DNA from 3 places in the Staphylococcus sp. EG-SA-2 genome. Region 3 is predicted to be linked to each of the others. Evidence: predicted binding sites of a transcription regulator. Region 3 holds the regulator's gene; each other region holds the start of a gene.

Region 1 (16,998 bases), on a different contig from region 3:
GAGGCAGCCAAGTGGCAGATGAAGCAACAATTTATAAATTCATTCAGCATAACAAAGAGAATTTTATAGAAACAGCTTCAAATATTATGGATGGACATACTGAAGTTGCACCATTAAAGTACAAACAAAAATTGCCATGTGCTTTTTGTAGTTATCAATCGGTATGTCATGTAGATGGCATGATTGATAGTAAGCGATATCGAACTGTAGATGAAACAATAAATCCAATTGAAGCAATTCAAAATATTAACATTAATGATGAATTTGGGGGTGAGTAATAGATGACAATTCCAGAGAAACCACAAGGCGTGATTTGGACTGACGCGCAATGGCAAAGTATTTACGCAACTGGACAAGATGTACTTGTTGCAGCCGCGGCAGGTTCAGGTAAAACAGCTGTACTAGTTGAGCGTATTATCCAAAAGATTTTACGTGATGGCATTGATGTCGATCGACTTTTAGTCGTAACGTTTACAAACTTAAGCGCACGTGAAATGAAGCATCGTGTAGACCAACGTATTCAAGAGGCATCGATTGCTGATCCTGCAAATGCACACTTGAAAAACCAACGCATCAAAATTCATCAAGCACAAATATCTACACTTCATAGTTTTTGCTTGAAATTAATTCAACAGCATTATGATGTATTAAATATTGACCCGAACTTTAGAACAAGCAGTGAAGCTGAAAATATTTTATTATTAGAACAAACGATAGATGAGGTCATAGAACAACATTACGATATCCTTGATCCTGCTTTTATTGAATTAACAGAACAATTGTCTTCAGATAGAAGTGATGATCAGTTTCGAATGATTATTAAACAATTGTATTTCTTTAGCGTTGCAAATCCAAATCCTACAAATTGGTTGGATCAATTGGTGACACCATACGAAGAAGAAGCACAACAAGCGCAACTTATTCAACTACTAACAGACTTATCTAAAGTATTTATCACAGCTGCCTATGATGCTTTAAATAAGGCGTATGATTTGTTTAGTATGATGGATGGCGTCGATAAACATTTAGCTGTTATAGAAGATGAACGACGTTTAATGGGGCGTGTTTTAGAAGGTGGTTTTATTGATATACCTTATTTAACTGATCACGAATTTGGCGCGCGTTTGCCTAATGTAACAGCGAAAATTAAAGAAGCAAATGAAATGATGGTCGATGCCTTAGAAGATGCTAAACTTCAGTATAAAAAATATAAATCATTAATTGATAAAGTGAAAAATGATTACTTTTCAAGAGAAGCTGATGATTTGAAAGCTGATATGCAACAATTGGCGCCACGAGTAAAGTACCTTGCGCGTATTGTGAAAGATGTTATGTCAGAATTCAATCGAAAAAAGCGTAGCAAAAATATTCTGGATTTTTCTGATTATGAACATTTTGCATTACAAATTTTAACTAATGAGGATGGTTCGCCTTCAGAAATTGCCGAATCATACCGTCAACACTTTCAAGAAATATTGGTCGATGAGTATCAAGATACGAACCGGGTTCAAGAGAAAATACTATCTTGCATCAAAACGGGTGATGAACATAATGGTAATTTATTTATGGTTGGAGATGTTAAGCAATCCATTTATAAATTTAGACAAGCTGATCCAAGTTTATTTATTGAAAAGTATCAACGCTTTACTATAGATGGAGATGGCACTGGACGTCGAATTGATTTGTCGCAAAACTTCCGTTCTCGAAAAGAAGTACTGTCAACGACTAACTATATATTCAAACATATGATGGATGAACAAGTCGGTGAAGTAAAATATGATGAAGCGGCACAGTTGTATTATGGTGCACCATATGATGAATCGGACCATCCAGTAAACTTAAAAGTGCTTGTTGAAGCGGATCAAGAACATAGTGATTTAACTGGTAGTGAACAAGAAGCGCATTTTATAGTAGAACAAGTTAAAGATATCTTAGAACATCAAAAAGTTTATGATATGAAAACAGGAAGCTATAGAAGTGCGACATACAAAGATATCGTTATTCTAGAACGCAGCTTTGGACAAGCTCGCAATTTACAACAAGCCTTTAAAAATGAAGATATTCCATTCCATGTGAATAGTCGTGAAGGTTACTTTGAACAAACAGAAGTCCGCTTAGTATTATCATTTTTAAGAGCGATAGATAATCCATTACAAGATATTTATTTAGTTGGGTTAATGCGCTCCGTTATATATCAGTTCAAAGAAGACGAATTAGCTCAAATTAGAATATTGAGTCCAAATGATGACTACTTCTATCAATCGATTGTAAATTACATTAATGACGAAGCAGCAGATGCTATTTTAGTTGATAAATTAAAAATGTTTTTATCAGATATTCAAAGTTACCAACAATATAGTAAAGATCATCCGGTGTATCAGTTAATTGATAAATTTTATAATGATCATTATGTTATTCAATACTTTAGTGGACTTATTGGTGGACGTGGACGACGTGCAAACCTTTATGGTTTATTTAATAAAGCTATCGAGTTTGAGAATTCAAGTTTTAGAGGTTTATATCAATTTATTCGTTTTATCGATGAATTGATTGAAAGAGGCAAAGATTTTGGTGAGGAAAATGTAGTTGGTCCAAACGATAATGTTGTTAGAATGATGACAATTCATAGTAGTAAAGGTCTAGAGTTTCCATTTGTCATTTATTCTGGATTGTCAAAAGATTTTAATAAACGTGATTTGAAACAACCAGTTATTTTAAATCAGCAATTTGGTCTCGGAATGGATTATTTTGATGTGGATAAAGAAATGGCATTTCCATCTTTAGCTTCGGTTGCATATAAAGCTGTTGCCGAAAAAGAACTTGTGTCAGAAGAAATGCGATTAGTCTATGTAGCATTAACAAGAGCGAAAGAACAACTTTATTTAATTGGTAGAGTGAAAAATGATAAATCGTTACTAGAACTAGAGCAATTGTCTATTTCTGGTGAGCACATTGCTGTCAATGAACGATTAACTTCACCAAATCCGTTCCATCTTATTTATAGTATTTTATCTAAACATCAATCTGCGTCAATTCCAGATGATTTAAAATTTGAAAAAGATATAGCACAAGTTGAAGATAGTAGTCGTCCGAATGTAAATATTTCAATTATATACTTTGAAGATGTGTCTACAGAAACCATTTTAGATAATAATGAATATCGTTCGGTTAATCAATTAGAAACTATGCAAAATGGTAATGAGGATGTTAAAGCACAAATTAAACACCAACTTGATTATCAATATCCATATGTAAATGATACTAAAAAGCCATCAAAACAATCTGTTTCTGAATTGAAAAGGCAATATGAAACAGAAGAAAGTGGCACAAGTTACGAACGAGTAAGACAATATCGTATCGGTTTTTCAACGTATGAACGACCTAAATTTCTAAGTGAACAAGGTAAACGAAAAGCGAATGAAATTGGTACGTTAATGCATACAGTGATGCAACATTTACCATTCAAAAAAGAACGCATATCTGAAGTTGAGTTACATCAGTATATCGATGGATTAATCGATAAACATATTATCGAAGCAGATGCGAAAAAAGATATCCGTATGGATGAAATAATGACATTTATCAATAGTGAGTTATATTCGATTATTGCTGAAGCAGAGCAAGTTTATCGTGAATTACCGTTTGTAGTTAACCAAGCATTAGTTGACCAATTGCCACAAGGAGACGAAGACGTCTCAATTATTCAAGGTATGATTGACTTAATCTTTGTTAAAGATGGTGTGCATTATTTTGTAGACTATAAAACCGATGCATTTAATCGTCGCCGTGGGATGACAGATGAAGAAATTGGTACACAATTAAAAAATAAATATAAGATACAGATGAAATATTATCAAAATACGCTTCAAACGATACTTAATAAAGAAGTTAAAGGTTATTTATACTTCTTCAAATTTGGTACATTGCAACTGTAGTATTTTGATTTTCAAAAGAATAAAAAATAATTTCGATTAAGTGCAAAGCCCTTGTAGCAGAATGAACATAACTCATTTTCAAAATTGTCTTACTTATTTATTTGTTATTTGATAACGAAAAAAGTTATAATGTGAATTAAGATAAAGATGAGGAGTTGAGAATGAATGAAATTCTTATCATTCAAGTATAATGACAAAACTTCATATGGCGTTAAAGTAAAACGCGAAGATGCTGTATGGGATTTAACACAAGTATTTGCTGACTTTGCAGAAGGAGATTTCCATCCTAAAACATTGTTAGCTGGTTTACAACAAAATCATACTTTAGATTTTCAAGAACAAGTACGTAAAGCAGTTGTAGCAGCAGAAGATAGCGGCAAAGCTGAAGACTATAAAATTTCATTTAATGACATTGAATTCTTACCACCAGTAACACCTCCGAATAATGTGATTGCTTTTGGTAGAAATTACAAAGATCATGCGAACGAATTAAATCATGAAGTAGAAAAATTATATGTATTTACAAAAGCAGCGTCATCTTTAACAGGAGATAATGCAACAATTCCAAATCATAAAGATATTACTGATCAATTAGATTATGAAGGTGAATTAGGTATTGTTATTGGTAAGTCTGGTGAAAAGATTCCAAAAGCATTAGCTTTAGATTATGTTTACGGCTATACAATTATTAACGATATCACTGATCGCAAAGCACAAAGTGAACAAGATCAAGCATTTTTATCAAAAAGTTTAACTGGCGGTTGCCCAATGGGTCCTTATATCGTTACTAAAGACGAACTACCATTACCTGAAAATGTAAATATTGTTACAAAAGTTAACAATGAAATTAGACAAGATGGTAACACTGGCGAAATGATTCTTAAAATTGATGAATTAATAGAAGAAATTTCAAAATATGTTGCACTACATCCGGGAGATATTATTGCAACTGGTACACCAGCAGGCGTTGGTGCAGGTATGCAACCACCTAAATTTTTACAACCAGGTGATGAAGTTAAAGTGACTATTGATAATATTGGAACGCTGACAACTTATATCGCTAAATAATTATCATTTAAAAAGCTAACCAGTCTTTATATAGATTGGTTAGTTTTTTCTTGCTTTTCTAAAAAGGTGTTAAAGATAAATTATTTATAATGTTACCATTTTGAGATGAAAGTGAAATATTGATATTAAGAAGTAGTTGATTATTTTACAGCAGATTCACAATATTCTAATAAGGAATAAAATGTCATGTTCTTCCTCTCAAATATAGAAGTGTGGTAGAATATATATTCGTGTATAATCAAATCATGATTAAATTACAAGCAAGTGGGTATTAATCCCAAGAAGCTTTAATTTAATAATATAAATAATTAAAGTGGGGGGAATCAGTATGTTACATTTACATATATTAAGTTGGGTATTAGCGATTATTTTATTTATCGCTACATACTTAAACATTTCAAAAAATCAAGGCGGATCACCATTTTTCAAACCGTTGCACATGATTTTACGCTTATTTATGCTGTTGACGTTAATTTCAGGATTTTGGATATTAATTCAGTCATTTATGAATGGCGGGGCAAATCATATGTTGCTTACATTGAAAATGCTGTGTGGTGTTGCAGTAGTTGGATTGATGGAAGTGTCGATTGCTAAAAGAAAGAGACATGAACAAAGTCACAAAATGTTTTGGATAACAATGGCATTAATTATCATCACAATGGTATTAGGTGTCATTCTACCGTTAGGGCCTATATCAAAATTATTCGGTATTGGCTAATTGATAAGACATATAGTATATGACATAAGGCATGGACAATTATTAGTCCAAGACCTTATGTCTTTTTTGATTCTAAAAATGTTTAAACATAAAAAAGGACTGGATAGTAGTACCAGTCCAACATAATTCTAACCTAGACAATTAAGATTAGATTGAATCGCATGATTCATTTATTTAGCTTTGTAACCAATCATATTGATTAAATCTTTAGGGTGGCTATATGGTGGTGCATAAGCCACTTCAAACTCAGTTAACTCATCTACAGTTAGCTGGTTCATCATTGCCATCGATAGTACATCAATACGTTTATCTGCACCTTCTTTTCCTACTGCAGCTGCTCTTAAAATCTGACGGTTTGAAGTGTCATAATATACCCTTAAGTGTAAAGGGGAATTTCCTGGGTAATAATTCGCGTGTGCACCTTGAGTGACTTCCACCATTTTATAGTCAAATTGCTTTAGTTCATTTGGTTTAACGCCGACACTCGCAAATGTATAATCAAAGAACTTCACAATATTGTTGCCTAAGAAGCCTTTGAATTCAATAGTGTCATTTCCAGCAATTTGTTCGGCAACAATACTTGCTGCACGGTGAGCGCCCCAAGCTAAAGGAACACTAGCCGGTAGATCGACATGTCGATAATGTGATGTTGCAATATCGCCTATTGCATAAATGTTTGGAACATTTGTTTCAAATTTATCGTTTACCGGTATGAAACCTTTTCGATCAAGTTTGATATTTGAACTTTCGATAAATTTTGAATTGGGGTGAGTACCGACACCTTCAATAATCATATCGTAATGTTCAACTTTTCCTGATTTAAATGTAATTTCATTTCCATTGATAGCATCAATTTCCTCATTTAAACGGTATGGAATCTCCCGCTTATCTAATTCATCAAGTATAGGTTGATTCATGTCAGCATCCATTAATTTATTTATCTTATCAGATCGATGAATTAAAGTAGGGTGTAAACCACGTTCGTAAAGATTTTCAAGAACTTCTAATGAAACATACCCTGCACCTATAACCAATACTTTATCAACTTGATTTGCTTTGATGAATTGATCGATAGCATCAGTGTCTTCTAAATTTCTAAGTGTAAATGTAATATCACTTTCAAAGCCAAGGCTATTTGCACTTGCACCAGGGCTTAAAATGAGTTTATCGTAAGATTCTTCAAATTGTTCGTTGGTCTTTCTATTTAATACAGTTACAGTTTGTCTTTCATCATTGATTGCAATAACTTCATGATAAGTTTTTACTGTAATTTGCTTTCTATCATAAAATTTTTCAGGTGTATACGCTAAAGCATATTTTCTATCTTCAACAACTTCGCCAATGACATAAGGCAATGCACAATTAGCAAAGCTCATATCACGATCTTTTTCAAAAATAATAATGTCACTTTCTTTATCTAAACGTCGAATTTGGCTGGCACATGTTGCACCGCCAGCGACTGCTCCGACTACGACTATTTTGGGCATCGTAACTTACCTCCTATTGTTTTAAAATATTATAAAATGATTAGTTATAAATTAACAGTAATATCTAATATTTAAATTAAAGAAATCATTCAAATATCGACCAATGCCATCTTCATTATTGTTGAATGTAATATTGTTCGCTACATCTTTAAGTTCTTGCAAACCATTTTCCATAGCAACACCATGGCGGGCGTACTCAATCATTTCAATATCATTATCTTCATCACCGAATGCAATAATATTATTTCGGTCAATATTTAAAAATTGTCTAACTTGCTCAATGCCTCTTGCTTTATTAATACCAAGTTTTACAATTTCAATGACAGGGAATGGTGCGCCCCAGCGTCGATGCTCAATATGATCGGCATAAAAATGAGTAAGCATATTTTTGATTTCAGGTATTTTACTTTCTTCGGCTTCAATTAAAATTGAGGTAGGGGATTCTTTCAAGTGGACAAGTAAATTACCAGTTTGAATTCTTGGATTACCCATTGAAAAACCTTCAAATAATCTTGGATCATGATTGTTAATGAAAACATAATCTTTCACTTCTGCTATAATATTCGATACTTGATATTGTTGTAATCCTTGAATAATGTTTTGTGCGATGCCTAAATCTAAAATTTCATGGCAAGTTTTGAAGTTTTTATCTTTAGGGTGATGTACGTAAGCGCCATTAAAATTAACAATTGGTGTCGTTAAATTTAATTCATGATAATACATTTGACTTGCACGATAAGGTCTGCCAGTCGCAATCATAATTTGGTGTCCACGTTGTTGTAATTCATTTAATACTTGTTTAGTATATGATGAAATTTCTTTGTTATCGTTTAATAATGTTCCGTCTAAGTCTAGACATATTAAATGTGGTTGCATATCTCTCTCCTCATAAGTTGCTTAGTTCATATAGATACATCATAGCATTTTATTGGCGTTTTGTCGGATATTTGATATATTATGAATAATATGACATTAAAGAGGTGATATGGATGGAAGAGGCATTGAAAGATAGTATCTTAGGTGCATTAGAAATGGTAATTGACCCTGAATTAGGAATTGATATCGTTAATTTAGGTTTAGTATACAAAGTGAATGTTGATGATGAAGGCGTATGTACAGTTGATATGACTTTAACATCAATGGGATGTCCAATGGGACCTCAAATTATTGATCAAGTTAAAACAGTATTAGCAGAGATTCCTGAAATTCAGGATACTGAAGTGAATATCGTATGGAGTCCACCTTGGACAAAAGATATGATGTCACGTTACGCTAAGATTGCACTTGGTGTGAGCTAACATAAACGTGCATTGCCTGTAGAATTTCTTTTAGAAATTCTCTGTGTTGGGTCCCCGCAGTCAATATAACATTGTAGAGTATAATTCATTGTGAATAAGCTCCCTTCAAAGTAGACATTGAAAAATGAAAATTTTGAAGGGAACCTTATTTATGTTCTAGGTTCTGATTTCATTTTGAAAATTTATATCTAACTTGTTTCAAAAAATATGAATTAAGACAGTGACTTGCACTTCCAATAGTGCACAATTCATTTTCTAGTTGAATATTTTCTTGAAAATTTTTATAATAAATTGAATTTATATTACAGTTATATTACAATACATAATACTTCATAGTTTTTAAGTTGCCGAGTTGCATTACAAATTGGATTTCGAAGTAAGAATCATCATTGGTAATTTTTTTAATTTAACAGTATTTTAGTCAATATGATTTTGATGATGTCGTAATTCAATAATATACATATGCATTTCAATATTCTTTTAAACAGCATAACTAAATTTAATTAAGCATCTAAGAAGAACAGTTTTAAAAGGGAAGAATGCAAAAATGAACAAAACAAAGGGTTTTACAAAGTATAAGAAAATGAGATATATGCCAGGGCTCGATGGTTTGAGGGCAATCGCTGTTCTAGGAATTATTATTTACCACTTAAACAAGCAATGGTTGACAGGTGGCTTTTTAGGTGTGGATACATTTTTTGTGATCTCTGGTTATTTAATTACAAGCTTATTACTCAAAGAGTATGATGACACAGGTATCATTAAATTGAAAAGCTTTTGGATACGTCGTTTAAAACGTTTATTACCAGCAGTCATAGTTTTATTAATGGTTGTAGGGACAGCAACCTTATTATTAAAATCAGATAATATCATTAGGGTTAAACATGATATTATTGCTGCGATATTTTATGTATCAAACTGGTGGTATATAGCAAAAGATGTTAATTATTTTGAGCAATTTTCATTTATGCCATTAAAGCATTTATGGTCTTTAGCAATTGAAGAACAGTTTTACATATTTTTCCCAGTTATTTTGGTTACATTATTGTTAACAATTAAAAAGCGATACAAAATAGGATTTATTTTTTGGGGAGTATCAATAATTTCTTTAGGGTTAATGATGTTTATCTACAGTATTAATGGGGATCATTCACGAGTGTATTTTGGTACAGATACTAGATTACAGACATTGTTACTGGGTGTTATTTTAGCTTTTTTATGGCCACCGTTTAAATTGAAAAATGATCCACCTAAAGTTGTAAAATATGTTATTGATAGCATAGGTAGTTTATCATTTATAGTACTTATATTATTATTTTTCATTATTAATGATGAGACGAATTGGATATATGATGGTGGTTTCTATTTAATATCCATATTAACGTTATTTATTATTGCCAGTGTCGTTCATCCATCTACATGGATAGCGAAGATATTTTCAAATCCAGTGTTAGTATTTATCGGGAAAAGGTCTTATAGTTTATATTTATGGCATTTTGCAGTAATTAGTTTCGTACATAGTTACTATGTAGATGGACAGATACCTGTATATGTGTACTTTATAGATATAAGTTTAACAATTATATTTGCAGAGCTATCATATCGCTTTATAGAAACTCCATTTAGAAAAGAAGGTATTAAAGCTTTAAATTGGCGACCTTCTTATATACCACAATTTATAAGAATGGCAATTGTAGTAACCTTGTTAATTCCATTTATGTTGATTTTAGTAGGTGCATTCAATAAATATGGTAAAGACATTATTGGAGAAAAAGCGAATAGCTTTGATACCACTATTGAAGATAATTATTTAATGCGGATAGCACCAATTGATAACATTCACATTGATGGCTTAGTAAGTGAGAAGAAAAAGGAATCTTCCGACGTATATAATAATATTAAACCTCTTTTAATCGGTGATTCAGTAATGGTTGATATCGGTGAGTCATTTAAGTCATCAGTTCCTAAGTCTAGAATTGATGGAAAAGTAGGGCGTCAATTGTATCAAACCTTACCTTTAGTTAAAGCGAATTATTCACAATATAAAAAATCATCTGATCAAGTCGTATTAGAATTAGGTACAAATGGCGACTTTACTGTCAAACAGCTCGACGATTTACTTAATCAATTTGGAAAAGCCAAGATTTATTTAGTTAATACACGTGTTCCAAGAATTTATGAGGCAAATGTAAATCGATTATTAGCTGACGCGGCGAAACGAAAGTCCAATGTCACATTAATTGATTGGAATAAGCGATCACAAGGACATAGTGAATATTTTGCACCAGACGGTGTACATTTAGAGTACAAAGGAGTCCTAGCTTTAAAAGATGAAATATTAAAAGCACTTAAAAAGAAATAACATATGTTTAATAAGTCTAGTTAATGTGTAACGTAACATTAGCTAGATTTTTTTATTCAAAAAAATATTTACAAATATTAGGAAATTTAAGTGTAAAAGAGTTGATAAATGATTATATTGGGACTATAATATAATTAAGGTCAAAGAAAGTCAAAGTCAAAAGTGCAACTTGACCAACTCTACAAATTAGAGGTGAAATTATATGGATATAAATAAAATGACATATGCTGTTCAAAGTGCTTTACAACAAGCAGTTGAACTGAGTCAGCAACATAAATTACAAAATATAGAAATTGAGGCAATTTTAAGCGCTGCCTTAAATGAAAGTGAAAGCTTATATAAAAGTATTTTAGAACGAGCAAATATTGAGGTAGATCAATTAAACAAAGCTTATGAAGACAAACTAAACACGTATGCATCTGTAGAAGGTGACAATATACAATATGGTCAATATATTAGCCAACAAGCAAACCAATTGATAACTAAGGCTGAATCATACATGAAAGAATATGAAGATGAATATATTTCAATGGAGCATATTTTACGTTCGGCAATGGACATTGATCAAACAACAAAACATTATATAAATAATAAAGTAGAAGTTATCAAAGAAATTATTAAAAAAGTAAGAGGGGGAAATCACGTGACATCACAAAATCCAGAAGTTAATTACGAAGCATTAGCTAAATATGGCCGCGACTTAGTAGAAGAAGTTAGACAAGGTAAAATGGATCCTGTTATAGGAAGAGATGAAGAAATTCGAAATACGATTCGTATTTTAAGTCGTAAAACTAAAAACAACCCTGTGCTCATTGGTGAACCAGGTGTTGGTAAAACTGCAATTGTTGAAGGATTAGCGCAACGTATAGTTAAGAAAGATGTGCCAGAATCATTATTAGATAAAACTGTTTTTGAGTTAGATTTAAGCGCATTAGTAGCGGGCGCTAAATATCGTGGTGAATTTGAAGAGAGATTAAAAGCAGTCCTAAAAGAAGTTAAAGAGTCTGATGGTAGAATTATATTATTTATTGATGAAATCCATATGCTTGTAGGTGCTGGTAAAACAGATGGTGCCATGGATGCAGGCAACATGCTAAAACCAATGTTAGCACGAGGAGAGTTACATTGTATTGGTGCAACAACTTTAAATGAATATCGAGAATATATTGAAAAAGATTCGGCATTAGAGCGTCGTTTCCAAAAAGTAGCAGTTAGTGAGCCTGATGTTGAAGATACAATTTCAATTTTACGTGGTTTAAAAGAACGATATGAAGTGTATCATGGTGTGCGTATTCAAGATAGAGCCTTAGTTGCTGCCGCTGAATTGTCTGATCGTTACATCACTGATCGTTTTTTACCAGATAAAGCGATTGATTTAGTTGACCAAGCATGTGCAACAATTCGTACGGAAATGGGATCAAATCCAACTGAATTGGATCAAGTTAATAGACGTGTCATGCAATTAGAAATTGAAGAAAGCGCACTTAAAAATGAATCTGACAATGCGAGCAAACAGAGATTACAAGAACTACAAGAAGAGCTTGCCAATGAAAAAGAGAAACAAGCAGCACTTCAATCTCGTGTAGAATCAGAAAAAGAAAAAATAGCAAATTTACAAGAAAAACGTGCGCAACTAGATGAAAGTAGACAAGCGTTGGAAGATGCACAAACAAATAACAATTTAGAAAAAGCTGCTGAACTACAATATGGAACAATTCCTCAATTGGAAAAAGAACTTAGAGAATTAGAGGATAATTTCCAAGATGAGCAAGGTGAAGATACAGATCGAATGATTCGTGAAGTTGTAACAGACGAAGAAATTGGCGATATTGTCAGCCAATGGACAGGCATACCAGTTTCAAAATTAGTTGAAACAGAACGTGAAAAATTACTTCACTTAAGTGACATCTTGCATAAACGTGTTGTAGGTCAAGATAAAGCGGTTGACCTGGTTTCAGATGCAGTAGTTAGAGCAAGAGCAGGTATTAAAGATCCAAACAGACCTATTGGTAGTTTCTTATTCCTAGGTCCAACTGGAGTAGGTAAAACTGAATTAGCTAAATCATTAGCTGCATCATTATTTGATTCTGAAAAACATATGATTCGTATTGATATGAGTGAATATATGGAAAAACATGCAGTATCAAGATTGATAGGGGCACCTCCAGGATATATTGGACATGATGAAGGGGGTCAATTAACTGAAGCGGTTCGTCGTAATCCATACTCAGTTATCTTATTAGATGAGGTTGAAAAAGCGCATACTGACGTCTTTAATGTATTATTGCAAATTTTAGATGAAGGCCGTTTAACTGATTCTAAAGGACGTAGCGTTGATTTTAAAAATACTATTATTATTATGACAAGTAATATTGGATCTCAAGTTTTATTAGAAAACGTAAAAGAGACTGGTGAAATTACAGAATCAACAGAAAAAGCTGTTATGACAAATTTAAATGCATATTTCAAACCAGAAATTTTGAATCGTATGGATGACATCGTATTATTTAAACCTCTATCTATTGATGACATGAGTATGATTGTAGACAAAATATTAACGCAATTAAATATAAGATTATTAGAACAGCGAATCTCAATTGAAGTTTCTGATGATGCTAAAGCTTGGCTAGGTCAAGAAGCTTATGAACCTCAATACGGTGCAAGACCATTAAAACGTTTTGTACAACGCCAAATTGAAACACCATTAGCACGTATGATGATTAAAGAGGGATTCCCAGAAGGTACAACGATTAAAGTTAATTTAAATTCAGACAATAACTTAACGTTTAATGTTGAAAAAATTCATGAATAAAATTGAACCAAGAATGTGATGATTAATCGCATTCTTGGTTTTTTAGATTTGAAATTTATTATAATTGTTCATTGGCAATATACTTTTTAAATGATTTAATAAAAACCAATATTTCTGGGCTTTCTTTTTTGCTGTATATATATGTAAATGAAATAGGCGCTTGTAAAATTTTCGTGTTAATAACCGAAATATTGTAATCACTATCTGTTGTTATATAAATAGGCAGGAATGATATACCTTGATTCATTTCGATTAATTTAATTGAAGTATGCACATCATTGATAGATAGAAATTGTGCTTTTCCATAAATATTTAAAATATTATTTTTAAGTGATGACCAATATTCTGGATGGTTATCACTTATTATTTTGTATTTTTCAAATAAAGATGCCTCAGTTAGAAGATGATTATTCTCTTTATTGGGAGCAATCAATACAATTTTACCTTCGCATACTTTTTCAGAATGAACTTCTCTTAGTTTAGGTTGATTTCTGCTAATCCCGATGTCATACGTATGATTATTAATATCTTTTTCAATATTTTCATTTTTGACATGGAGAGAAACATCGATAAACGGATGCTCGTTAAAGAAAGATTTTAAAAATTTGGGCATAATGAATGTCGCGATATATGAAGACACGACAACATTTAATTTCGATTGAAACATCGTTTTTTTAAGTTGGATATGTTTGATGCCACTTTCATATTGTTCAATAAAACTTTGCGCAATTGGAAGAAATGTATGACCATCTTCAGTCAAGATAATTTGATTTTTATAAGTTTCAAATAGTTTCACATTGAGATGCTGTTCTAAATTTTTAATTTGCTTATGTATAGAAGGTATAGTGAGATTAATTTCTTCACTAGCTAATCGATAGTTTAACGTCTTCGCTAAAATGACAAATGTATAGTACCAATCCAAATTCATGAACTTACCTCTTTCAAAAAAGTTAATAATTCATTAGATAATATTTAATTTTTATTGCATAAAAATAATATTAATATTATATCAGAGGTTATCGAGGGGGTGAAGTAATATGATTCGAATTCAAGATAATACAATAAGGGATGGTATGCAACAAAGTAATGTTCGAAAAAGTCTAATTATAAAAAAAGAAGTATTGAAACAAATTAACAAGTTAAATATAAATTCTGTTGAAGTAGGCATGTGTACAACTATCGAGGATGAATTTAATATTCATCAATTCAGAGACATTTTAAGTCCTGAAAAAGAATTAGTAGTATTGACTAGGCTTAATGAAAAAGAAATAAAAAAAATAGTCAAATTGAAAATTCATAATTTAGTGGTAAAAATACTATTGCCAATATCTGACTTGCATATAAAAGAAAAGCTTAATTTTTCAAATAAATATTATATTCAGAAAATCAAAGACTGCTTGGATATATTAAAGAAAGATAAAAAAGGAGTAGATATTTGTTTTGAAGATGCAACAAGGACTTCTAGAGAAAAATTGAAAGAATACATGGAAATTATTTCAAAATATCAAGTTAGAACAGTTACATTTGCGGACACTGTAGGATGTTCGACACCATTAGAATACGGAGATATTTTTAATTACTTTGTAAAAAAATATTCTAACATAATTTTTTCTGCTCATTGTCATAACGATCTAGGGTTGGCTACTGCAAATACATTAGCTGCAATTTTAAATGGTGCAAAGCAAATAGAAACTACATTTTTGGGAATTGGTGAGAGAGCGGGTAATGCTCCTATTGAGGAAATAATTACTATTTTGACAAAAAAACAAATAGAAAGTACGGAATTCACTTTACCCGACGTATATAAAACTAGTATTAATATTTCTAAAATTCTCGATTTTCAAATATCAGAAAACAAACCTATAATTGGTGAAAATATATTTAAACATGAATCAGGAATTCATCAAGATGGTACTAAAAAAAATATAAATATGTATCAATATTTAGTTCCTAGTGATTTAGGATTGAAAAATTCACAAGTTGTTCAGTTTCCAATAAGTAATATTTCTAGTAAGAAAATCTTGCACAATAAATTTAAATCAATAGTTAACACTGAAGAAATTGATGAAAATATTTCTTTCTATAAACTTGTGAACAAGTTTTCACCTGAAGTAGCACCTGAAGATACAGTGGATTTACTTCAGATAATAAAAAGGAGGAGTAAAGATGGAAATTTTAAATGATTCTGTAAAAAGTTTTGAAAAACTTTATTTACAATTACAAGATGGTTTTCCAGTGATTGTTCCTACTGATACTAATTATAATTTATGTAGTTTACCAAACAATGATCTTTGTATCGATAAAATATTTGAATATAAAAAGAGATCGAAAGATAAGCCATTATCATTATTTATTGATAAGCCAGAGGATTGGAAATTGTATGGAGATAATCAAAATACGGAAATAGTTGATAAACTAGTTGAAATATTTTGGCCTGGACCATTAAATATTATTTTAAAAAATAAAACAAGCTATAATTATATGCTCAATAATTCAGATAGTATAGCTATAGGATGTGTGCAAAATAAAACGATGAGAAGGTTTATTTCATATATTAATTCACCTATAGCAATTACTTCAGCAAATATCTCTGGAACTGCCGATGATATTTTAATAACTGAAAATGAAGCAATTAAGCACATGGGCGAAAATGTAAGATATATGCTAAGAAGTCAAAATAAAACTAACTATAAAACATCTAGTACGATTATTAAAGTGACAGATAATAAAATTGAATTATTAAGAGAAGGAGATATAAAGTTTGAAGAAATAAAAGAAAGACTAGGTACAGGTATTATTTATGAATAAGTTAATACTTGGGATTTATTTGTACCGAATTTTTTCACGAGCATACTTTTATTTACCGTTTTTATTAATTTACTTTTTGATTCAAGGTTATTCCATAATACAATTAGAAATATTAATGGCGTCTTATGGCATTGCAGCATTTTTATTCTCTCTATACAAAGAGAAGTGTTTTAAAATTTGTAACTTAAAAGATTCTAATAAATTAGTTGTTAGTGAAATATTCAAAATCATCGGTTTATTGTTGTTATTATATCAAAATCAATATTTAATTTTAGTAGTGGCACAAATATTATTAGGGTTAAGTTACTCAATGATGGCGGGTGTTGATACCGCAATAATTAAAAGAAATATAACAAATGAGAAATACGTACAAAATAAGTCAAATAGCTATATGTTCCTATCATTATTAATTTCAGGGATTATAGGTAGTTATCTTTATGGAATAAATATTAAATGGCCTATAATAATGACTGGTATATTTTCAATTCTAACAATTATAATTATTCGATG
Region 2 (6,166 bases), on a different contig from region 3:
GACGTCATCATTGATGTTATGTTTTTAGAAGCAAGTACTGAAAAATTAATTTCAAGATATAAAGAAACGCGTCGTGCACATCCTTTGATGGAACAAGGTAAAAGATCCTTAATTAATGCAATTAATGATGAGCGAGAGCATTTGTCTCAAATTAGAAGTATAGCTAATTTTGTTATAGATACTACAAAGTTATCACCTAAAGAATTAAAAGAACGCATTCGTCGATACTATGAAGATGAAGAGTTTGAAACTTTTACAATTAATGTCACAAGTTTCGGTTTTAAACATGGAATTCAGATGGATGCAGATTTAGTATTTGATGTACGATTTTTACCAAATCCATATTATGTAGTAGATTTAAGACCTTTAACAGGATTAGATAAAGACGTTTATAATTATGTTATGAAATGGAAAGAGACGGAGATTTTCTTTGAAAAATTAACTGATTTGTTAGATTTTATGATACCCGGGTATAAAAAAGAAGGGAAATCTCAATTAGTAATTGCCATCGGTTGTACGGGTGGACAACATCGATCTGTAGCATTAGCAGAACGACTAGGTAATTATCTAAATGAAGTATTTGAATATAATGTTTATGTGCATCATAGGGACGCACATATTGAAAGTGGCGAGAAAAAATGAGACAAATAAAAGTTGTACTTATCGGTGGTGGCACTGGCTTATCAGTTATGGCTAGGGGATTAAGAGAATTCCCAATTGATATTACGGCGATTGTAACAGTTGCTGATAATGGTGGGAGTACAGGGAAAATCAGAGATGAAATGGATATACCAGCACCAGGAGACATCAGAAATGTGATTGCAGCTTTAAGTGATTCTGAGTCAGTTTTAAGCCAACTTTTTCAGTATCGCTTTGAAGAAAATCAAATTAGCGGTCACTCATTAGGTAATTTATTAATCGCAGGTATGACTAATATTACGAATGATTTCGGACATGCCATTAAAGCATTAAGTAAAATTTTAAATATTAAAGGTAGAGTCATTCCATCTACAAATACAAGTGTGCAATTAAATGCTGTTATGGAAGATGGAGAAATTGTTTTTGGAGAAACAAATATTCCTAAAAAACATAAAAAAATTGATCGTGTGTTTTTAGAACCTAACGATGTGCAACCAATGGAAGAAGCAATCGATGCTTTAAGGGAAGCAGATTTAATCGTTCTTGGACCAGGGTCATTATATACGAGCGTTATTTCTAACTTATGTGTCAATGGTATTTCAGATGCGTTAATTCATTCTGATGCGCCTAAGCTATATGTTTCTAATGTGATGACGCAACCTGGGGAAACAGATGGTTATAGCGTGAAAGATCATATCGATGCGATTCATAGACAAGCTGGACAACCGTTTATTGATTATGTCATTTGTAGTACACAAACTTTCAATGCTCAAGTTTTGAAAAAATATGAAGAAAAACATTCTAAACCAGTTGAAGTTAATAAGGCTGAACTTGAAAAAGAAAGCATAAATGTAAAAACATCTTCAAATTTAGTTGAAATTTCTGAAAATCATTTAGTAAGACATAATACTAAAGTGTTATCGACAATGATTTATGATATAGCTTTAGAATTAATTAGTACTATTCCTTTCGTACCAAGTGATAAACGTAAATAATATAGAACGTAATCATATTATGATATGATAATAGAGCTGTGTAAAAAAATGAAAATAGACAGTGGTTCTAAGGTGAATCATGTTTTAAATAAGAAAGGAATGACTGTACGATGAGCTTTGCATCAGAAATGAAAAATGAATTAACTAGAATAGACGTCGATGAAATGAATGCAAAAGCAGAGCTCAGTGCGCTGATTCGAATGAATGGTGCACTTAGTCTTTCAAATCAACAATTTGTTATAAATGTTCAAACGGAAAATGCAACAACGGCAAGACGTATTTATTCGTTGATTAAACGTGTCTTTAATGTGGAAGTTGAAATATTAGTCCGTAAAAAAATGAAGCTTAAAAAAAATAATATTTATATTTGTCGTACAAAGATGAAAGCGAAAGAAATTCTTGATGAATTAGGAATTTTAAAAGACGGCATTTTTACGCATGAAATTGATCATTCAATGATTCAAGATGATGAAATGAGACGCAGTTACTTGAGAGGAGCTTTTCTGGCAGGTGGCTCAGTGAATAACCCTGAAACATCTTCGTACCATTTGGAAATTTTTTCTCAAAATGAGAGTCATGCAGAAGGCTTAACGAAACTAATGAATAGTTATGAGTTGAATGCCAAACATTTAGAGCGAAAAAAAGGAAGTATTACGTATTTAAAAGAAGCGGAAAAGATTTCGGATTTTCTTAGTTTGATAGGTGGCTATCAAGCGTTATTAAAATTTGAAGACGTACGTATTGTAAGAGATATGCGTAATTCTGTTAACCGACTCGTTAATTGTGAAACGGCAAATCTAAATAAAACAGTTAGTGCTGCGATGAAACAAGTTGAGAGCATTAAATTGATTGATAAAGAAATTGGTATTGAAAATTTACCAGACAGGTTGAGAGAGATTGCTAGAATTCGAGTAGAACATCAAGAAATTTCGTTGAAAGAGCTTGGAGAAATGGTATCAACTGGTCCAATTTCAAAATCAGGTGTAAATCACCGATTAAGAAAACTTAATGATTTAGCCGATAAGATTAGAAATGGTGAACAAATAGAATTATAAGTAAGAAGGTGTTTTTGGTAGTGAATTATCAAAAATACCTTTTTTATGATTAAAAAGTGTTTAATGAATAATAGTCGACTAACTATTAAATTGAGCTGGAAAGTTTAATGAAGGAAATTCAATAACCAAGCGTTACCTAATTTTCTCATTAAGTAGCATCATATGTATCAATTTGGTCATAAGAAAATATGAATGTGATAATTAATTGAGTCACTGATCATAGACAAAAACAAAATCAGCATAAATAAGAATCCCGACTTTGCGGGATTCTCTGTATTGAAAAGTATTGTATTTTATTAAAACAGCCTCCTTGAAGGGAATTGAACCCCTATCTTAAGAACCGGAATCTTACGTGTTATCCATTACACCACAAGGAGCAAATATGTAATCATATCTCTGTACTATGAGAAATAAAATAAGTACAATCTAAAATAGATATTATCAGTTTACAAAGGAAAGAGAAAAGCGTCAAACAATGTAACTATTTAAAGTCAAAGTGTTTGACCAAATTTGACTTAATATGTAAAATAATGAGTAACAGTTATTACAAGGAGGAAATATAGATGAATTTAATTCCTACAGTTATTGAAACAACAAACCGCGGTGAACGTGCATATGATATATACTCACGTTTATTAAAAGACCGTATTATTATGTTAGGTTCACAAATTGATGACAACGTAGCAAATTCAATCGTATCACAGTTATTATTCTTACAAGCGCAAGACTCAGAGAAAGATATTTATTTATACATTAATTCACCAGGTGGAAGTGTAACAGCTGGTTTTGCGATTTATGATACAATTCAACACATTAAACCTGATGTTCAAACAATTTGTATCGGTATGGCTGCATCAATGGGATCATTCTTATTAGCAGCTGGTGCAAAAGGTAAACGTTTCGCGTTACCAAATGCAGAAGTAATGATTCACCAACCATTAGGTGGTGCTCAAGGACAAGCAACTGAAATCGAAATTGCTGCAAATCACATTTTAAAAACACGTGAAAAATTAAACCGCATTTTATCAGAGCGTACTGGTCAAAGTATTGAAAAAATACAAAAAGACACAGATCGTGATAACTTCTTAACTGCAGAAGAAGCTAAAGAATATGGCTTAATTGATGAAGTGATGGTACCTGAAACAAAATAATTCAAAGTAAAGAGTAGACTAAGCAGTCTGCTCTTTTTGTATGAGTAAACCGAGGTGTCAATAAATTGTTTACTATACTTTGAGCGGAAATATGATTGAATGAAGCTAGTTGAACCGTAACTATATGAAATGTTCCCTTCAAAGTAGACATTGAAAGGAACATTTCAATCCTTTGTTTGTAAGTCGCTCTAGACATTACATTTAGTACATATGTTGTTTCTAATGCTCATTAATGGTATTGATTATTCTTTGATTAAATCTTCAAGTGCCATTTTTAAATTACTATATTTAAATTGGAATCCCAATGCTTGAATTTTATTAGGTAATACTTTTTGAGTATCCAATACTACTGTTGACATTTGACCAAGTATGAGACGCATTGCAAGACTTGGTGCCCAAGTTTCATGGGGCTTATGCATAGCTCTTGCTAAAGTGTAGCCAAATAAATTTTGACGCTCAGGTATAGGTGCAGTTAAATTAAACGGACCACTAGCTGACTCGTTATTTATTAAAAATAAAATAGCTTGAATTAAATCATTGATATGAATCCATGAATACCATTGTTGACCAGAACCTAATTTACCACCAATGTAATATTTGTATGGTAGTTTCATTGTTTGTAACGCACCGCCTTCATTCGATAAAATCATACCGAAACGACCGATGACAACTCGCGTACCTAATTGTTCAAATTGTTGTGCGAAACGTTCCCATTGATACACAATATCTGATAAGAAATCAAATGGTAAAGTTTTATAAACTTCTGTGTAACTCATAAATAAATCAGGAGGATAGTAACCAGTGGCGCTAGCATTAAATAAAACTTTAGGTGCTTTATTACGTGATTTAAACAATTCATATAAAGCTTGCGTAGATTGAATTCTACTTAGCATTAGCGTTTGTTTATATTCCGGTGTCCATCGTTTATTCAGTGTAGCACCTGCTAAGTTGATGACCACATCGATATTTTGAGGAACTTTGTGTTCCCACCCAGATTTAGCCCAGTTGACATATGAAATTTTCTTATCATTTGAAATTTGGTCGTGTCGCGTTAATATCGTGATATGTGAATCTGATTTTTTAATTTCATTAACTAATTGAGATCCAACCATACCAGTCCCACCAGTAATTAAGTATTGTTTCATTATCATTCACCCCATGTAATTTTGTATTTAGTTACTATTTAATAATCATTATTGTTGTTCAAAGGTTATACATTATTTAGACAATAATATGTCAATAATTTTTTTTGAATTGTATTTTAATAAAAATGATATAAGTTATAATAAAGGTGTACCTTCGATAACGAATAAACATCTCTTAAAAGTATGTGTAAAACGCTGCATGATACAAACGAAGGTAAAAATTTGACTCCCTTTAGTAGTGGACCCGTACGTTAATCGTGCGGGTCGTTTTTATTTATTTCTTATTCCCATTATACATCAATTTAAAGCATTAATTTTTTAAACAAATTTAAGAATACATAGTAATATAACAATCTAAACATAAAAACTTTTAACACAACACTTAAACCAATGCTTTAATTTTCAATACGTAGCTATAATTTGTTGTAAAATCAAAAAGGTTAAAATGTTAATTTTCAAAAAAAGGCTCAAAATATGTTTGATTTAGTTATTAAATGTTAAGATATATAAGACTACTATTTCTTTGTAAAAATGAATCCGATTTACGAGTGAGTAATAGTGAAGGCAGTTTTAAGTTGAAGAAGGCAAAAAGAGTAAATGTTTATTAATATTTGTAGAAACTAGGTAAGCAAATTAGTTGTGAAAATGTTAATGGTTGCGTGATAATTTCTATATTTAAATTAGTTTGAAGTGAGGGAGAGTATGTCGAATCAAAATTACGACTACAATAAAAATGAAGATGGAAGTAAGAAGAAAATGAGTACAACAGCGAAAGTAGTTAGCATTGCGACGGTATTGCTATTACTCGGAGGATTAGTATTTGCAATTTTTGCATATGTAGATCATTCGAATAAAGCTAAAGAACGTATGTTGAACGAACAAAAGCAGGAACAAAAAGAAAAGCGTCAAAAAGAAAATGCAGAAAAAGAGAGAAAGAAAAAGCAACAAGAGGAAAAAGAGCAGAATGAGCTAGATTCACAAGCAAACCAATATCAGCAATTGCCACAGCAGAATCAATATCAATATGTGCCACCTCAGCAACAAGCACCTACAAAGCAACGTCCTGCTAAAGAAGAGAATGATGATAAAGCATCAAAGGATGAGTCGAAAGATAAGGATGACAATGCATCTCAAGATAAATCAGATGATAATCAGAAGAAAACTGATGATAATAAACAACC
Region 3 (7,339 bases):
CCAATAATTAAGTAAATAATAATAACCATTAGTTTAACGATATTCACACAATGTCCTCCTTTCTTGATGTTTTATGAATGAAGAGCAAATGACAATGCTTCATGTACAGTAGTTACACCTATTACTTGTATACCTTCAGGATATGTCCATCCGCCTATATTATTTTTAGGAATAATTACACGTTTGAAACCTAGTTTTGCAGCCTCTTGCACGCGTTGTTCTATCCGAGATACACGACGTACCTCACCCGTTAAACCAACTTCTCCAATATAGCAATCTAATCCGTCGACAGCTTTATCTTTAAAGCTAGATGCAGTTGCTACAATTACACTTAAATCAACTGCTGGCTCCGTTAACTTTACACCGCCAGCTACTTTGATATAAGCATCTTGTTGTTGTAATAGATAATTTTCTTTCTTTTCCAAAACAGCCATCAACAAACTTAATCGATTATGATCAATCCCTGTTGCCATTCGTCTCGGATTGTTAAAAGTCGTTGGAGTTACCAGCGCTTGAACTTCTATTAAAAGTGGTCTGGTTCCCTCCATGGTTGCAACAATTGTTGAACCTGGAACATTTGTTGAACGTTCTTCTAAAAACATTTCAGATGGATTATTTACACCTTTTAATCCACTTTGCTTCATTTCGAAGATTCCCATTTCATTCGTTGAACCAAAACGGTTTTTAACAGCTCGCAAAATTCGATATGCGTGGTGTTCATCGCCTTCAAAATAAAGCACAGTATCAACCATGTGTTCTAGCAATCTTGGGCCAGCAATTTGACCTTCTTTCGTTACATGACCCACTATAAAAGTTGCAATGTTCATTTGTTTAGCAATATTCATTAAACTTTGTGTACTTTCACGAACTTGTGAAACAGAACCTGGCGCAGAGCTGATTTCAGGATGATATATTGTTTGAATCGAATCCACTACTAATAAATCAGGTTGTTCTTCTTTTACTGTTTGATAAATAACTTCAAGATCTGTTTCAGCTAATACTTGCAATTCACTTGAATCTTCATCTAATCGCTCTGCACGTAATTTAGTCTGACTAAGCGATTCTTCTCCAGTAATATATAGTACTTTTTTCTTTTGAGATAACGATGCACAAATTTGTAAAAGTAACGTTGACTTACCAATACCTGGATCCCCACCAATAAGTACTAACGATCCGCTCACAATACCTCCACCTAATACACGGTTGAATTCTGCTGAATCTGTTAACACTCTCGGCGTTGTTTCATGTTTAATACTATTTAATTTTTGTACTTTGCCTGCTAATTCCTTGGTTTTAACTCCATGTTTAGGATTGGCTGCTTTTTCAACAATTTCCTCCATTTGATTCCAAGCGCCACAATTAGGACATTTCCCCATCCATTTAGGAGATTGATAACCACAAGCCATACATTCAAAAATCACTTTTTTCTTGGCCAAAATTGCACCTCCACTTTCCTTTGAACAAATCTATTTTAAACGCACATTCCCATTATGACAAATTAAATGTGAGTTACATTTGTTTGTATTTTAACATGACTACTAACGCAAACTGTTTTACCAGATTTATTTTTTATGAATATTATAAAATAAACTTACATCATGTTGATAGTCGGTATCTTTCAAAGATAAAATCTTAATAATTTCTTAGTAAACTCTTTTCTCTAGATTTATCACAATATTATATAGACCTATTTTATTTTGACGTAAGTTGCTAGTATCTTCAAACAAAAAACCTTTATAAAAATTCATACCTTTATGCTATCGCTGTAGGCTCATTAACTTGTTACATATAATTCTTAACTATCCTTTGATGATTGTTTTATTAGATTGTTTCGTTGATGGATACTTTCACGAATTTCTATAGTTCAATGCTACTAAAAAAACAGCCCAAAACTTTAATTTGTTTTGGACTGTTTTATAATTATGCTTGCGATGGTGTTTTAGTTTCTGAAGTTTGTTCAGCAATGTCATATTTAAACTCTTTACCATCATGATCTACTGTAACTTTCTTACCTTCAATTTGATTACCATCTAATATTAATTCACTTAAATTATCTTCGATAGTTTTTTGTATCGCTCTAATTAATGGTCTTGCACCATATTCTGGATCATATCCTTCTTCTGCGATTTTGTCTTTCGCTTTATCAGTAACAATAATATTTATGTTTTGTTCAGATAATCGATTTGTTAATTTATTAACCATCATTGTTACAATTTCTTTTAATTCTTCTTTTGTTAGTTTATGGAATACAATGATATCATCTACACGGTTTAAAAATTCTGGACGGAATGAATTTTTTAATTCTTTTAACATCGTTTTTCGAATTGTTTCATAATCTTGTCCATCACTTGAACCACCGAATCCAGCAAATCGTTGATCTTGTAATTCTTGTGCCCCAACGTTTGATGTCATTATGATAATTGTATTTCTGAAATCAACTGTACGTCCTTTTGTATCTGTCAAATGTCCATCATCTAAAACTTGTAATAGAATATTAAATACATCTGGATGAGCTTTTTCAATTTCATCAAATAAAATTACAGAATATGGTTTACGTCTAACTTTTTCAGTTAATTGTCCACCATCATCATGACCAACATATCCTGGAGGAGCACCAACTAATCGGCTCACTGCGTGTTTTTCCATAAATTCACTCATGTCTACACGGATCATCGCATCATCATCGCCAAACATTGATTCAGCTAAAGCTCTAGCTAATTCAGTTTTACCAACACCAGTTGGTCCAAGGAAGATAAAGCTACCAATTGGTCGTTTAGGATCTTTTAACCCTGCACGGGCACGTCTAACCGCTTTACTGATTGAATTAACAGCATCTTTTTGCCCAATAACTCTCTCATGTAATGTATCTTCTAGACTAAGAAGTTTTTCAGATTCTGTTTCATTGATTTTAGTTAATGGGATACCTGTCCATCCTGCAATAACTTCAGCAATATCTTCTTCTGACAATGAAGTTGACATGCCATTTTGTGCATTCTTCCATTCATTTTTAGCTTCTTCATATTGCTTTTCAAGTTTTGTTTGTTTATCACGCAGGTTAGCAGCATTTTCAAACTCTTGAGCATGTACTGCAGCATCTTTTTCATTTTTAACTTTTTCAATTTCTTGTTCAATTTCTTTTAAATTATTAGGTGTCGTATGACTCTTAAGTCTTACTTTAGAACTTGCTTCATCAATTAAATCAATTGCTTTATCTGGTAAGAAACGATCTGAAACGTATCTGTTACTTAATTTAACAGCTGCTTCAATAGCTTCGTCTGAAATATTAATACGATGGTGTGCTTCGTAACGATCTCTTAATCCTTTTAAAATAGCAACTGTATCTACTACTGAAGGTTCATCAACTTGTACAGGTTGGAAACGACGTTCTAAAGCCGCGTCTTTTTCAATATTTTTGCGATATTCATCTAATGTAGTAGCACCAATACATTGTAATTCACCACGTGCTAATGCCGGTTTCAAAATATTCGAAGCATCGATAGCACCTTCAGCACCACCAGCACCAACTAAAGTATGCAACTCATCAATAAATAGGATGACATTACCTGCTTGTTGGATTTCTTCCATAACCTTTTTCAGACGCTCTTCAAATTCACCACGATATTTAGTACCTGCAACTACTGTTCCCATATCTAAAGACATAACACGCTTATCTTTTAATGTCTCTGGTACCTCATTATTCACTATGGCTTGCGCTAAACCTTCAGCAATAGCAGTTTTACCAACACCTGGCTCTCCAATAAGTACAGGATTGTTTTTCGTACGTCTACTTAATACTTCAATTACACGTGTAATTTCTTTATCACGTCCTATAACAGGATCTAATGTACCGTCTTTGGCAATGACTGTTAAGTCACGAGCTAAACTATCTAAAGTTGGAGTATTATTTGACTTACTAGCTTGTGCATTTTTATTACTCATTTCAGGGTTTCCTAAAGCTTTCACAACTTGTGCACGTGCTTTAGTAATATTTAAATCTAGATTTGCAAAAACTCTTGCTGCAACACCTTCATTTTCACGAATCAAGCCTAATAAAATATGTTCCGTTCCAACAAAATTGTGATGTAATTTTCTAGCTTCATCCATCGATAATTCAATGACTTTTTTAGCTCTAGGTGTATAATGCAATGTACCAACATGATCTTGACCATGTCCGATTAATTTTTCAACTTCTTCAATTACTTTATCTTCAGTGATATTAAAACTTTCTAATACTTTTGCAGCAATTCCTTCAGGTTCTTTCATTAACCCCAATAATAGGTGTTCTGTTCCTATATTTGAATGATTTAAACGAATTGCTTCTTCTTGTGCATGTGCTAATACGCGCTGTGCACGTTCAGTTAATCTACCAAATAACATAAATAATGACCTCCTACTTTATATGTTCTCTTAGTATATCTGCTCGTTTTTCTTTTACAGATTTGTCATCTTCTTCATCTAATAAAAATGGTGACTGTATAGCTACCATCAATTCATTAAATTTAAAGTTTTGTAATTCAATGTAATTTAAATCTATACCAAGTTTAACTTCGCTTAATCTATAAGAAGCCTCTTCCATAGTTATCATTCTACAGTTTTGTAAAATACCTAGCGAGCGAAAAACACGGTCTTGTGTTTCTAATTGATTATAAGTGTCTAACTTTTGTCGTATTTGTTTTTCATCATGAATGATTTGATTAACAACTTCTGTTAATGTTTCTATGATTTCTAACTCAGATTTACCAAGTGTAAGTTGGTTGGATACTTGATAAGTATGTCCATAAACTTGCGAACCTTCACCGTAAATACCTCTGATTGTATATCCAAAACGATTAATGGTTTGAGCAATCCGTGTCATTCTTTTCATAATAGATAGACCTGGTAAATGTAGCATCACGCTTGCTCTCATACCAGTACCTATATTGGTAGGACATGTAGTTAAATAACCAAGTTGTTCATCATAACTTATATCAAGGCTTCGATCTAATTCATCATCAATTGATGAAGCTTGATTATATAAAGCCTGTAATGTCGTGTCAGTTCCCATAGCTTGAATACGAATATGGTCCTCTTCATTTATCATGACACTTAAAGATTCATCATCATTCACTAATACTGCGGCTGCTGGTTGTTTTATTAGTTCAGGACTAATCAAATGCTTTGCAACCATTTTCATTTTACTTTGTTGATCCATTTGATCAAGACGCATTAATTCAAAATTTGGCAAGGCATCTTGTACCTCATTTATAACTCTAAATCCATCATTTTCAGTAGCATACATTAGTGGATGCACATGATTTTCTAAATTACGCGCTAACCGAATTCTAGAAGACATAACAATTGGTGTTTCTTCATTACTTTTCATCCATTGGCTGATATTATCATGAATATTATGCGTCATCATGTTGCACCTCACTCTCAGCTTTTAGTGCTTTAATTTCATCTCTAACAATGGCTGCTTCCTCAAAATCTTGGATTTCAATAAGTTTTTTCAAATATTCATTCTTTTCTTCGATTTTTCGCTTTAAAGCTATCTTTTTATGTGAAGAATGTGGTGTCTTTCCAACGTGCTCAAATTGTCCACCTTGAACTCTGCGGACGATATCAATGATGTCATCTTTAAATGTTGCATAACAATTAGCACACCCAAATTTACCAACATGTGCAATATCTTTCAAAGTCATATGACATGATGGGCAACGTTTTTCTTCTTTAAACGCTACTTCTTGAAAATTAATGCCATGTTTCGTAGCTAAATGTTGTAAAATTTGCTTAACAACAAATGCTTCTTCGAAATTATCTTGATGTTCTTGATATTCAGGCTGTTCATTAGCTTGATTCCACGGATGGTGCCCCTCAGCACAAGTTTGACACACCATTTTTTCTTCTGTTTTATTTTTACTTGTAACTTTAACTTTTAATTCCGCTTCATTAAGTTGACAATTTTCACAAAGCACTTCAACACCTCATTTCATTTAGTAATAATTTATAACTGGTAACAAACGTTTTAAAATATTTGCTCTAATAATATCTCTAGAAACCATATCCATTGATAGCGTTTCTCTATCAATAACTGCTTGAATCATTTTAGCTTCACGTTCATTTATTAACATTTTATCTAAAAGCCCATCAATAATATAATAAGCTTGTTGTTGAGAAATAGAAGGTCCAATCAGCTGAAGCAAATGATTAATATAACCTGTTGCATCTTTATTTTCAATTTTAGTGATTCGGATGTAACCACCACCACCACGTTTACTTTCGATTTCATAACCATGTTCATTAGTGAATCGTGTTTTGATTACATAATTTAATTGTGATGGTACACAATCAAAACGCTGTGCGATATTCGCTCTCTGAATTTCAACGACATCTTCATTCGACTCTTCAAATAAACGTTTGATGTATTGTTCTATGATGTCAGACATATTGTGCATGTATATCACCCCTTTTTGACCTTCTTTGACTATATTATATGACCTATTTTGACCTTTTTCAATTAATTTGTTTTTATATTTTCAAAAATTTATGATGTTAGCCCTTCCATTTTATTGTATGATAGATTGTAGAAAAAACTAAAGGAATGAGAAATATATGCATATTCTAATTGGGATTATCGGAATTATCTTCTTTTTAGCACTTGCGTTTCTATTTAGCTCAGACAGGAAAAATATTCGCTGGAAATATGTAGGAATTTTACTTGCAATTCAGCTTATCTTTGCATTTATCTTGCTTAAAACTACAATGGGAATCAAGGTTATTGGTGGTATTTCAAACGGTTTTAACTACTTATTATTAAAAGCAGCAGATGGTGTTAACTTTGTATTCGGTGGTATTCAATATATCGATCCTAAGCAACCACCATTCTTCTTCAGTGTATTATTACCTATCGTATTTATTTCAGCGATTATCGGTATCCTTCAATACACAAAGATTTTACCTTTAATCATTAATGTTTTAGGATTCTTAATTTCTAAAATTAATGGTATGGGACGTTTAGAATCATACAATGCAGTTGCTGCAGCAATTTTAGGACAATCTGAAGTATTTATTTCAATTAAAAAACAATTACCATACATACCTAAGCAACGTTTATACACATTAACAGCTTCAGCAATGTCGACTGTTTCTGCTTCAATTATCGGTGCATACTTTACCTTAATTGAACCTAAATATGTTGTAACGGCTGTTGTCTTAAACTTATTTGGTGGTTTCATCATCGCTTCAATTATTAACCCTTATAAAGTTAATGAAGAAGATGACAAATTATTAGTTGAAGAAACTGAAGAAAGACAACAATCATTCTTCGAAATGCTAGGAGAATATATTTTAGATGGATTTA

What was found. The regulator CtsR, encoded in region 3, represses protease genes until heat stress. The targets are predictions, from matches to a motif close to ATGGTCAATAAAGGTCAAACA.
Region 1: the regulator CtsR is predicted to act here: its motif matches at 11,005-11,025, upstream of clpB (ATP-dependent chaperone ClpB).
Region 2: the regulator CtsR is predicted to act here: its motif matches at 3,187-3,207, upstream of clpP (ATP-dependent Clp endopeptidase proteolytic subunit ClpP).

The regions. Positions count from the first base shown of each region.
Region 1 covers NZ_JACYHC010000500.1:1,079-18,076, reverse strand. Annotated here, with positions in the region: partial or broken gene IDG60_RS07900 (PD-(D/E)XK nuclease family protein) at 1-278, shown strand, start outside; gene addA (helicase-exonuclease AddAB subunit AddA) at 282-3,935, shown strand; gene IDG60_RS07890 (fumarylacetoacetate hydrolase family protein) at 4,101-5,003, shown strand; gene IDG60_RS07885 (YisL family protein) at 5,332-5,721, shown strand; gene IDG60_RS07880 (CoA-disulfide reductase) at 5,892-7,208, opposite strand; gene IDG60_RS07875 (Cof-type HAD-IIB family hydrolase) at 7,260-8,084, opposite strand; gene IDG60_RS07870 (metal-sulfur cluster assembly factor) at 8,198-8,506, shown strand; gene IDG60_RS07865 (acyltransferase family protein) at 9,054-10,868, shown strand; gene clpB (ATP-dependent chaperone ClpB) at 11,071-13,680, shown strand; gene IDG60_RS07855 (LysR family transcriptional regulator) at 13,739-14,608, opposite strand; gene IDG60_RS07850 (LeuA family protein) at 14,718-15,863, shown strand; gene IDG60_RS07845 (L-threonylcarbamoyladenylate synthase) at 15,847-16,488, shown strand; gene IDG60_RS07840 (MFS transporter) at 16,481-16,998, shown strand, end outside.
Region 2 covers NZ_JACYHC010000391.1:288-6,453, reverse strand. Annotated here, with positions in the region: gene rapZ (RNase adapter RapZ) at 1-642, shown strand, start outside; gene IDG60_RS03645 (YvcK family protein) at 639-1,634, shown strand; gene whiA (DNA-binding protein WhiA) at 1,745-2,689, shown strand; gene clpP (ATP-dependent Clp endopeptidase proteolytic subunit ClpP) at 3,253-3,840, shown strand; gene IDG60_RS03630 (TIGR01777 family oxidoreductase) at 4,083-4,985, opposite strand; gene IDG60_RS03625 (DUF4887 domain-containing protein) at 5,688-6,166, shown strand, end outside.
Region 3 covers NZ_JACYHC010000165.1:520-7,858, forward strand. Annotated here, with positions in the region: partial or broken gene IDG60_RS01540 (PIN/TRAM domain-containing protein) at 1-47, opposite strand, end outside; gene radA (DNA repair protein RadA) at 72-1,436, opposite strand; gene IDG60_RS01550 (ATP-dependent Clp protease ATP-binding subunit) at 1,921-4,377, opposite strand; gene IDG60_RS01555 (protein arginine kinase) at 4,391-5,398, opposite strand; gene IDG60_RS01560 (UvrB/UvrC motif-containing protein) at 5,388-5,954, opposite strand; gene IDG60_RS01565 (CtsR family transcriptional regulator) at 5,973-6,434, opposite strand; partial or broken gene IDG60_RS01570 (NupC/NupG family nucleoside CNT transporter) at 6,592-7,339, shown strand, end outside.